One region of the Streptococcus sp. HMSC062D07 genome, then DNA from elsewhere that is predicted to be linked to it. Evidence: predicted binding sites of a transcription regulator. Region 1 holds the regulator's gene; the other holds the start of a gene.
What was found. Region 1 encodes CtsR, which represses protease genes until heat stress. Its sites were predicted from a motif close to TTGGTCAAAAAAGGTCAAANA; they were not measured.

Region 1 (5,390 bases):
GGTTGGGATGGAATCCTTGCTAAATCGCAAGGTGTGGATGCCAACTTCATGTATTTGAAAGACTATGTAAAAGAGTTTGACTACTACTCACCAGTCATCATTGCAAACAACGACTATCTAAAAGACAACAAAGAAGAAGCTCGTAAAGTCATCCAAGCTATCAAAAAAGGTTACCAATACGCGATGGATCACCCAGAAGAAGCGGCTGATATCTTGATCAAGAATGCCCCTGAGTTAAAGGATAAACGTGACTTTGTCATCGAATCTCAGAAATACTTGTCAAAAGAATATGCAAGCGACAAGGAAAAATGGGGGCAATTTGATGCGGACCGCTGGAATGCCTTCTACAAATGGGATAAAGAAAATGGTATCCTCAAGGAAGACTTGACTGATAAAGGATTCACTAACGAATTTGTAAAATAATGACAGAAATTAGACTTGAACACGTAAGCTATGCCTACGACAATGAAAAGATTTTAGAGGACATTAACCTACAAGTGGTTTCAGGTGAAGTGGTCTCCATCTTGGGACCCAGTGGTGTTGGAAAGACCACCCTCTTTAACCTGATTGCAGGGATTTTAGAAGTCCAGTCAGGTAGAATTGTGCTTGACGGGGAGGAAAATCCCAAGGGGCGTGTGAGTTATATGCTCCAAAAGGATTTGCTCTTGGAACACAAGACTGTCCTTGGCAATATCATTTTGCCCCTCTTGATCCAAAAGGTGGACAAGGCAGAAGCCATTGCCAAAGCAGATGAAATTCTTGCTACCTTTCAGTTGACGGCTGTAAGGGATAAGTACCCTCATGAACTCAGTGGTGGGATGCGCCAGCGTGTTGCTTTACTCCGTACCTACCTTTTCGGGCACAAGCTCTTTCTTCTAGACGAGGCCTTTAGCGCTTTGGATGAGATGACTAAGATGGAACTTCATGCCTGGTATCTTGATATTCATAAACAGCTAGGGTTAACGACCTTAATCATCACCCATAGTATAGAGGAAGCCCTCAATCTCAGTGATCGCATCTATATCTTGAAAAATCGCCCTGGTCAGATTGTTTCTGAAGTCAAACTTAATTGGTCTGAAACTGAAGACAAGGACGTTCAAAAAATTGCCTATAAACGCCAGATATTAGAAGAATTGGGCTTGGAACTATAGCTAAAAAACTGTGAAAAACTCACACTACAAAAAAACTTCGGTACATCATTAATGATACCGAAGTTTTATTTTTATAGATTTTACGAAATATTTCTTAGATTTGATGATAAATAACATACTTTCAAAGGATTTGAAAGCTAGTTGTAATTTTTTTATTATAACATAAATGTTGAAATGTAGAATAGAAAATAAAGTATAGTTTGCTAACGGTAGCTATTTTTAAAACTCAGTATTTTCAAGGATTGAGCCCTAAAAGTTTGACTTATAGAGTTGTAAATGATAGTATAGTCAAAGATAGTCAAAGTTTAAGAAGGAGGTAGCAAGCTATGAAATTTAAAAATACATCAGACCATATCGAAGCCTATATCAAGGCGATTTTAGAACAATCTGGTATCGTAGAATTGCAACGAAGTCAGCTAGCGGATACCTTTCAAGTCGTACCTAGCCAGATCAACTATGTGATTAAGACTCGTTTTACAGAGAGTAGAGGATATCTAGTTGAGAGTAAGCGTGGTGGTGGAGGCTATATTCGTATTGGTCGAATCGAATTCTCTAACCATCATGATATGCTCCGCGATTTGTTGTATTCAGTGAGTGATGAGGTGAACCAAGTCATCTTTGAAGATGTCTTAAGACTCTTAGTCGAACAAGAACTCATGACCCGCCAAGAAATGAATCTATTATTAGCTATGGGGACAGACCGAATTCTAGGTGAGGAAGCTAATTATATTCGTGCCAATATGCTTCGTCAGTTGTTGCATGAAGTAGATAGAAAAGGAAAATAAGACGACATGAAATATTCAAAAGCATTGAGAGAATGCATCGATAGTGCCTTTCTGGTAGCGAGTCGCTTTGATGCAGATTACCTAGAGTCTTGGCATTTGCTGATTGCCATGGCCAATCATAGCTACAGTGTTGCTGGAGCAACTTTAAATGAATTCCCGTATGAGATTGATCGTTTAGAGGAAGTAGCTGTAGAATTAACAGAAGCAAACTTTAACCATAAGGAAGATTATAAGGAGCTCCCATTTTCCTATCGTTTGAACGTCTTGATGTTGGAGGCGGAACATGTTGCTTCGGTTGTACATGCCAAAGCATTGGGAACAGAGCATCTTCTCTACGCTATCTTACATGATGGCAATGCCCTAGCTACTCGCATTTTGGAAAAAGCAGGATTTTCTTATGAAGACCAGAAAGATCAAGTCAAGATTGCTGGGCTTCGTCGTAGTCTTGAAGCGCGTGCTGGTTGGACAAAGGAAGATTTGAAGGCTCTGCGTCAGCGTCACAGATCAGTAGCAGATAAGCAAAATTCTATGGCCAATATGATGGGTATGCCTCAAACTCCAAGTGGTGGTTTGGAAGATTACACTCATGACCTCACAGAGCAAGCTCGTTCAGGCAAATTGGAACCAGTTATTGGACGTGACCAAGAAATCTCTCGTATAATCCAAATCTTGAGTCGAAAAACAAAAAACAATCCAGTTCTAGTTGGAGATGCAGGTGTTGGTAAAACAGCTCTGGCACTTGGCCTTGCACAGCGAATTGCCAACGGAAATGTGCCTGATGAAATGGCTAAGATGCGTGTCTTAGAACTTGATTTGATGAATGTGGTTGCGGGAACCCGTTTCCGTGGAGACTTTGAAGAACGTATGAACAATATCATCAAAGATATCGAGGAAGACGGTAAGGTTATCCTCTTTATAGATGAGCTTCATACCATTATGGGATCAGGAAGTGGTATTGATTCGACCTTGGATGCGGCCAATATCCTGAAACCTGCCCTAGCGCGTGGAACTCTGAGAACTGTTGGGGCAACCACTCAGGAAGAATACCAAAAACACATCGAAAAAGACGCAGCCCTTTCTCGTCGCTTTGCAAAAGTGATGATTGAGGAACCAAGTGTGGCTGATAGTATGGCTATCTTGCGTGGCTTGAAAGCAACTTATGAGAAACACCACCATGTCCAAATTACAGATGATGCTGTCGAAACAGCTGTCAAAATGGCACATCGCTATTTGACTAGTCGTCACTTGCCAGACTCAGCGATTGATCTTTTGGATGAAGCGGCAGCAACTGTCCAAAATAAATCAAAGCACGCTAAAAAAGATGAGTCAGGTTTAACAGCAGCGGACAAGGCCTTGATGGATGGCAAATGGAAACAAGCAGCTCAGCTCATTGCAAAAGAACAGGAAGTTCCAGTCTATAAAGATCTAGTAAAAGAGTCTGATATTTTGACAACCTTGAGTCGCTTGTCAGGTATTCCAGTTCAAAAATTGACACAAACGGACGCCAAGAAATATCTCAATCTAGAAGCTGAACTGCATAAACGTGTTATCGGGCAGGAACAAGCGGTATCAAGTATCAGTCGTGCCATTCGCAGAAATCAATCAGGTATTCGTAATAACAAACGTCCAATTGGTTCCTTTATGTTCCTAGGACCAACAGGTGTTGGTAAGACAGAATTGGCCAAAGCCTTGGCAGAAGTTCTCTTTGATGACGAGTCAGCCCTCATTCGTTTTGACATGAGTGAATATATGGAGAAATTCGCAGCTAGTCGTCTCAATGGAGCTCCTCCAGGTTATGTAGGCTACGAAGAGGGCGGAGAGTTGACCGAGAAGGTTCGTAACAAACCGTACTCAGTCTTGCTCTTTGACGAGGTAGAAAAGGCCCACCCAGATATCTTTAATGTGCTCTTGCAGGTCTTGGATGATGGTGTCTTAACAGACAGTAAGGGTCGCAAGGTTGATTTCTCAAATACCATTATTATCATGACGTCAAACCTTGGTGCGACAGCTCTTCGTGATGACAAGACAGTCGGTTTTGGAGCTAAGGATATTCGTTTTGACCAAGAAAATATGGAAAAACGGATGTTCGAAGAGTTGAAAAAAGCTTATCGTCCAGAGTTTATCAACCGTATTGACGAAAAGGTGGTCTTCCACAGCTTGTCAAGTCAAGATATGCAGGAAGTGGTTAAGATTATGGTCAAACCATTGATTGCAAGTCTCGCAGAAAAAGGCATTGACTTGAAACTCCAAGCATCTGCCCTTAAGCTTCTAGCTCAGAAGGGATATGATCCAGAAATGGGAGCTCGCCCACTGCGCAGAACTCTGCAAACAGAAGTAGAAGACAAACTAGCAGAACTCCTTCTTACAGGTGAATTGAAAGAAGGTAAGACACTTAAAATTGGTGTCAAAGCTGGTCAATTGAAATTCGACATTGTATAAAACAAGAACTATTAATCTATAATTTGTAGATCCACCCTCTTTATTGCCATCAAAAGCAGAAAGGAAGTAGAAGATTATGAATCAGATAATTCCAACCGGGATGACAGAAAAAGAGTACTTTGAAGTTCACGCTAGTCAAGCTGAATTTTTAGACTGGTACCACAAGCAAGCACTCCCTCAGTATGAAAAACCAAGTGTGACTGTGGATATGGTAGCCTATTGCTTTGCAGAAGGGAAAATGAAACTCTTTCTGATTCGTCGGAAGGCACACCCTTTTCAAAATTGTTTAGCGCTAGTTGGTGGTTTTATGGATAAAGGGGAAGATGCTGCCCATGCTTGTCAACGTGAGGTAAAAGAAGAAATTAATCTTGAACTTCCACTAGAAAAGATTGAACAGTTAGTGACAGTATCTACTCCTGGTCGTGATCCCAGAGGTTGGACAGTTACCATTGCCCACTTGGTTTACCTACCTAGTCGAGCTCTTGACTTAGTCCAGGCAGGAGATGATGCAAAAGAAGTCGTTCTTGTAGATGTTGATTTTCACACAGGCAAGTGTTACTTGGATGGCAAAGAACTTGACGAGAAGGACTTTGCATTTGACCACTTATCCATTATTCAAACATCCATCAAGAAGATTCAAGAAGCTATCGACTATGACGCTCGTTTCCTTTATTTACTAGAGGATGAGTTCACAGTGGATGATGGGTTAGCCCTCATTGAGACTCTATGCCCAGGCAAATCATGTACGAGTGATAGTTTCTTATCGAAATATGGTCATAGCATAGAGGAAGTTGGATTTAAACGGATTCCTCAGAAGGAAGTTATCACTATTTATCGATTAAAATAAAAAAGTGAGGTCGGGATTTTCTCGACCTCTTTTTGTTTAAGGATGTTTATCTTTATTAGAATTGCTCATGATTCGAATGAATAAATCTTTGTATTTATATTTTAAATAATGTTCGTGTAAATACAATAAAGCCACGTAGACAATCATGAAAATGGCAGTTAGGTAGAA
Region 2 (5,390 bases), on a different contig from region 1:
GCAAGAACATTCTTTTGTATGTGAGGAACTAGTCGTTTGACTCGACTGTTTCCGTTTTATTTTTGGACTTAATCACGATTTTACCTTTACTTGTCATGACTGCCTTGAGGTCTTTTTCACTTGGATTTTCAAGGTAGTAGTCTGTAATGGCATCTTCGATATAGTCTTGAATCGTACGACGGAGTGGACGAGCTCCCATTTTTGGATCGTAACCAAGGTCTACAAGTTTTTCTTTCACCTTATCTGTTACATCTAAATGGATGTTGTTGCTTGAGAGACGTTTATTCACATCATCCAACATAAGGTCAACGATTTGTAGGAGATTTTCCTTGCTGAGAGCTTTGAATTCGATAATCCCATCAAAGCGGTTCATGAATTCTGGACTAAAGAAGTTACCTAATTCTCCAAGGACAGAGTTGGTACGACCTTCTCTAGCAGCACCAAAACCAACACTAGCTTCAGCTTTTCCAGTACCTGCATTTGAGGTCATGATAATGATGGCGTCTTTGAAGCTAACAGTTCGACCTTGACCATCTGTTAAACGACCATCATCCAATACTTGAAGGAACATATGCATGACATCTGGATGGGCTTTTTCAACCTCGTCCAAGAGGATAAGTGAGTAGGGGTTACGACGAACCTTTTCAGTCAATTGTCCAGCTTCATCATAGCCTACGTATCCTGGAGGGGCACCGACGAGTTTGGCAACGCTATGTTTTTCCATGTATTCGCTCATATCAAAGCGAATCATGCTATCAGCAGCACCAAAAAGCTCAATGGCCAGTTGTTTAGAAAGTTCTGTCTTACCGACACCAGTAGGACCAACAAAGAGGAAGCTACCGATTGGACGGTTTGGAGTTCCAAGCCCAACACGGTTACGGCGGATAGCCTTAGCAATCTTATCAACTGCATCATCTTGACCGATGACATGAGCCTTGAGGTCGTCTGCTAGGTTGATGAGTTGAGACTGCTCTTTTTCTTTCAAATCACCAACTGGAATATTAGTCTTTTGCTCAATAATGTGTTCAATCGTCTTTTCGCTGATGATTGGAGTATCCTGATCCGTTACCTTGGTCTTTTGCATTTCTTTATATTTAGCAATCTGGTCACGGAAGTAGGCTGCTTTCTCAAAATCTTCATCTCGAGTTGCTTGGGCCTTGAGATTTTCTGCCTCGATTAAGCGTTGGTCGATGACCTTAGGATCCACAAAATTCAAAGTTAAGTTCATTTTAGAACCAGCCTCATCTAGGAGGTCAATAGCCTTGTCCGGCAAGAAACGATCTTGGATGTAGCGGTTAGAAAGAGTAGCAGCAGCTTCGATAGCAGCATCTGTATAATGAACGTGGTGGTAATCTTCGTATTTCTTTTGGATACCTTTGAGAATAATAATAGTCTCTTCCACAGTTGGTTCATCAACTTTGACAGATTGCATACGACGTTCAAGGGCAGCATCTTTTTCGATGATGCGATATTCATTGAGGGTAGTAGCACCAACTAGTTGGAGTTCGCCACGAGCAAGAGCTGGTTTTAGGATATTTCCTGCATCCATATTGCCGTCTCCGGCAGAACCAGCACCGACAATCTCGTGAATTTCATCGATAAAGAGGATGACATCTTTGCGCTCACGAATTTCTTCCATGAGTTTCTGCATGCGCTCTTCAAACTGTCCACGAATTCCTGTACCTTGGACAAGGCTAACAACGTCTAAACGGATGACTTCTTTCCCTTGAAGTTTGTGGGGAACATCACCATCTACAATTTTTTGAGCGAGGCCTTCGACAACGGCTGTCTTACCAACACCAGGCTCTCCGATAAGGACGGGATTGTTTTTGGTTCTACGGTTGAGAATTTCAATGACACGGATGATTTCTTCGTCGCGACCGATAACAGGGTCGACATTTCCACGGCGGGCAATCTCGGTTATGTTGATACCGTACTCATCCAAGAGTCCTTTTTCTTGACTAGGAGGAGGTGTTTGAGCTGGCCCGCGATTTTGGGAACCAAAACCACCATTGCCACCATTTCCACCACCTGACTGGGTTGGAGGAACATTATTATTTGAAGAAGGTCTAAAGTTATTCAGATCGTTAAAGAAGTCTCCAAATGGATCAAAATCACGATTGTTTAAATCTGTAATGCCTTTGAATAAGCTATTGTTAGGATCTGTTTTGATAATTTTGTAGCAATTTTGGCAAAGATCGATTTGCTTTTGTTGCCCATTAAGATTGGTGTAAAGATGGATCGTAGAATCATTGATTTTACAATTTTGACAGAGCATATCACTACCTCGTTTCTTTCTTGGCTTTGACTAAAACAGAAAGGTCAAAAATAGTCAAAGTTCTTTAGTCTCATTATATCATGATTGAAGGGGAAAGCAAGTAAAAAGATTGAGTCTTAGAACTCATGATAAAAGAGTTTTGTAGATGAAATATAGGGATAAAAAGAAAAATCCTATTTGTCATGCAAAAAGGATTTTCATTGGTCAAAGCAGGAGACTTCTCCGGCATTTATTCAACAATTAGTATAAAAGTTCGTAGATTTCCATCGCAATGAGGTCGATGCTATCAAATGTATATGTTTCACGAGCTTCAACGTCACGAAGTGTAAAGAGTGGTCCGTTTTCTTCGTCGTGGTTAAAAGCAACCTCTGCGACAACAACTCCTTCGCGCTCAAAGTTACGTTTCAAGTTACCACCATCTTTAGTCATTGCTTCTAAGCGATTGATGATTCTAACCAAATGTGATTCCATTTTGATTCTCCTCCATTTCTTATCTTTACTATTTTACCATAAACAGACTCGACTTGACTAGAAAAAAACTAAGATTTCTCGCTATTTCTATCGTCTTTGAAAATTTATTGAAAATATTAGGAGAAAATGTTGAATTTTTATGCAATATATGTTATCCTTATACAAGTTTTAAGTTTAAATATTAAAAACAGAAAGTAGAGTATCCATGAATTTTTCTTTTTTACCGAAATATCTACCATATTTTAACTATGGAGCCGTTGTAACAATTATCATATCTATCTTGGTAGTCTTCTTGGGGACCATTCTAGGAGTGCTGCTGGCCTTTGCACAACGTTCAAAGATTAAACCACTTGCCTGGTTTGCTAATCTATATATCTGGGTCTTCCGTGGGACTCCAATGATGGTGCAGATTATGATTGCATTTGCCTTGATGCATATTAGTGCTCCGACTATTCAAATTGGGATCTTAGATGTTGATCTGACTCGCTTGATTCCGGGGATTTTGATTATCTCTATGAATAGTGGTGCCTATGTATCAGAAACAGTTCGTGCTGGGATTAATGCAGTGCCAAAGGGACAATTAGAAGCAGCTTATTCACTAGGTATTCGTCCTAAGAATGCCATGCGTTATGTCATTTTGCCCCAGGCTATCAAAAATATCTTACCTTCTCTAGGAAATGAGTTTATCACTATTATCAAGGATAGCTCGCTCTTGTCAGCTATCGGGGTTATGGAGTTGTGGAATGGAGCTACTACAGTATCAACAACTACTTACCTACCTTTAACACCGCTCTTATTTGCAGCCTTTTACTACTTGATTATGACCTCTATCTTGACACTGGCCTTGAAAGCTTTTGAAAATCGTATGGGACAAGGAGATAAGAAATAATGACTGAAACACATATAAAAATTGAAAACCTTCATAAAAACTTTGGGAAAAATGAAGTTTTAAAAGGAATTGATCTTGAAATCAAAAAAGGACAAGTAGTGGTGATTATCGGACCTTCTGGTAGCGGTAAGTCAACCCTCCTTCGTTCGATGAATCTCCTCGAAGAAGCTACTAAAGGAAAAGTTATATTTGAAGGTGTTGACATTACCGATAAGAAAAATGACCTCTTTGCCATGCGCGAAAAGATGGGAATGGTTTTCCAACAATTCAATCTCTTCCCAAATATGACGGTAATGGGAAATATTACACTCTCTCCTATTAAGACTAAAGGGGAAAGTAAGGCAGTTGCTGAAAAGAGAGCCCATGAGCTTTTGGCAAAGGTTGGGTTACCAGATAAGGCAGATGCTTATCCACAAAGTCTGTCTGGTGGGCAACAACAACGTATCGCTATCGCCCGTGGTCTTGCTATGGAACCAGATGTCCTACTCTTTGATGAACCAACTTCTGCTCTAGACCCAGAAATGGTAGGAGAAGTACTAGCAGTTATGCAAGAACTTGCTCAGTCAGGAATGACCATGGTTATCGTAACGCATGAAATGGGCTTTGCTCGTGAGGTGGCGGATCGTGTCATCTTTATGGCTGACGGTGTCGTTGTCGAAGACGGAACTCCAGAGCAAGTTTTTGAACAAACCCAAGAACAAAGAACCAAGGATTTCTTGAGTAAGGTTTTGTAAGAGTCGTAAAATTATATCCATTTCGACTTTTTTTAGGTGGATAGTTCGACAAGTTAGAGCAAAACTTCATTACTTAGTTTAGATTAAAGTTATAAATAAAAAGTAGGCATCAGCAAATGCTGATGCCTACTTTTTGTAGTTAAAATAAGAAGGTAATGCTTGTAAGTATACCTAATACTGCGAAAATAATTTTCCAAACTTGTTGGTTCTTTTTGAAAAGCTTATCAGAGTATAATGCTAGTATAAGAAATATAAAAAATAGTATATATTTATTAAATATTGGCATGGATTTCCTCCTTTTATTGTAAGACTTCCATTACTTACATTATACATTATTTTAAATGCAGAATCAAAAATTAATATCTTTATTCTGTGAAGTTCCTTTATCCTCCAGTAAGAGAATGACTAGTTCTCCAACTGAGCCTTTTCTTATAGTTTCAGACTATAGGGTATCTTAGGTAAGAAGTGTTAGAATGCCGAACGATTTTTTGTTATAATAGAAAATATTTGTTAGAAAAGAGAAAATACATGACACAGATAATTGATGGAAAGGCTTTAGCAGCCAAGCTACAAGGACAGTTGGCTGAAAAAACAGCTAAATTAAAGGAAGAGACAGGTTTGGTTCCAGGATTGGTCGTTATTTTAGTCGGAGAAAATCCAGCAAGCCAAGTTTACGTACGCAACAAGGAGCGTTCTGCTATCGCTGCAGGCTTCCAAAGTGAAGTCGTGCGAGTTCCGGAGACCATTACTCAAGAGGAATTGTTAGAATTAATCGCTAAATACAATCAAGATCCAGCATGGCATGGGATTTTGGTCCAGCTTCCATTACCAAAACACATCGATGAAGAAGCTGTTTTACTAGCTATTGATCCTGAAAAGGATGTGGATGGTTTCCATCCTCTCAACATGGGACGCCTCTGGTCTGGTCACCCAGTTATGATTCCTTCAACACCTGCAGGGATTATGGAAATGTTTCATGAATATGGGATTGACTTGGAAGGTAAAAATGCGGTCGTAA

Region 2: a site for CtsR is predicted at 2,319-2,339, ahead of HMPREF2957_RS03640 (ATP-dependent Clp protease ATP-binding subunit). Genes of this name have one in related genera too.

The regions. Positions count from the first base shown of each region.
Region 1 covers NZ_KV815333.1:42,261-47,650, reverse strand. The annotation lists gene HMPREF2957_RS06660 (ABC transporter substrate-binding protein) at 1-423, shown strand, start outside; gene HMPREF2957_RS06655 (ABC transporter ATP-binding protein) at 423-1,151, shown strand; gene HMPREF2957_RS06650 (CtsR family transcriptional regulator) at 1,478-1,936, shown strand; gene HMPREF2957_RS06645 (ATP-dependent Clp protease ATP-binding subunit) at 1,943-4,375, shown strand; gene HMPREF2957_RS06640 (NUDIX domain-containing protein) at 4,449-5,222, shown strand; gene HMPREF2957_RS06635 (hypothetical protein) at 5,259-5,390, opposite strand, start outside.
Region 2 covers NZ_KV815326.1:85,416-90,805, reverse strand. The annotation lists gene HMPREF2957_RS03640 (ATP-dependent Clp protease ATP-binding subunit) at 29-2,278, opposite strand; gene HMPREF2957_RS03635 (DUF1797 family protein) at 2,519-2,749, opposite strand; gene HMPREF2957_RS03630 (amino acid ABC transporter permease) at 2,955-3,638, shown strand; gene HMPREF2957_RS03625 (amino acid ABC transporter ATP-binding protein) at 3,638-4,372, shown strand; gene HMPREF2957_RS03620 (bifunctional methylenetetrahydrofolate dehydrogenase/methenyltetrahydrofolate cyclohydrolase) at 4,901-5,390, shown strand, end outside.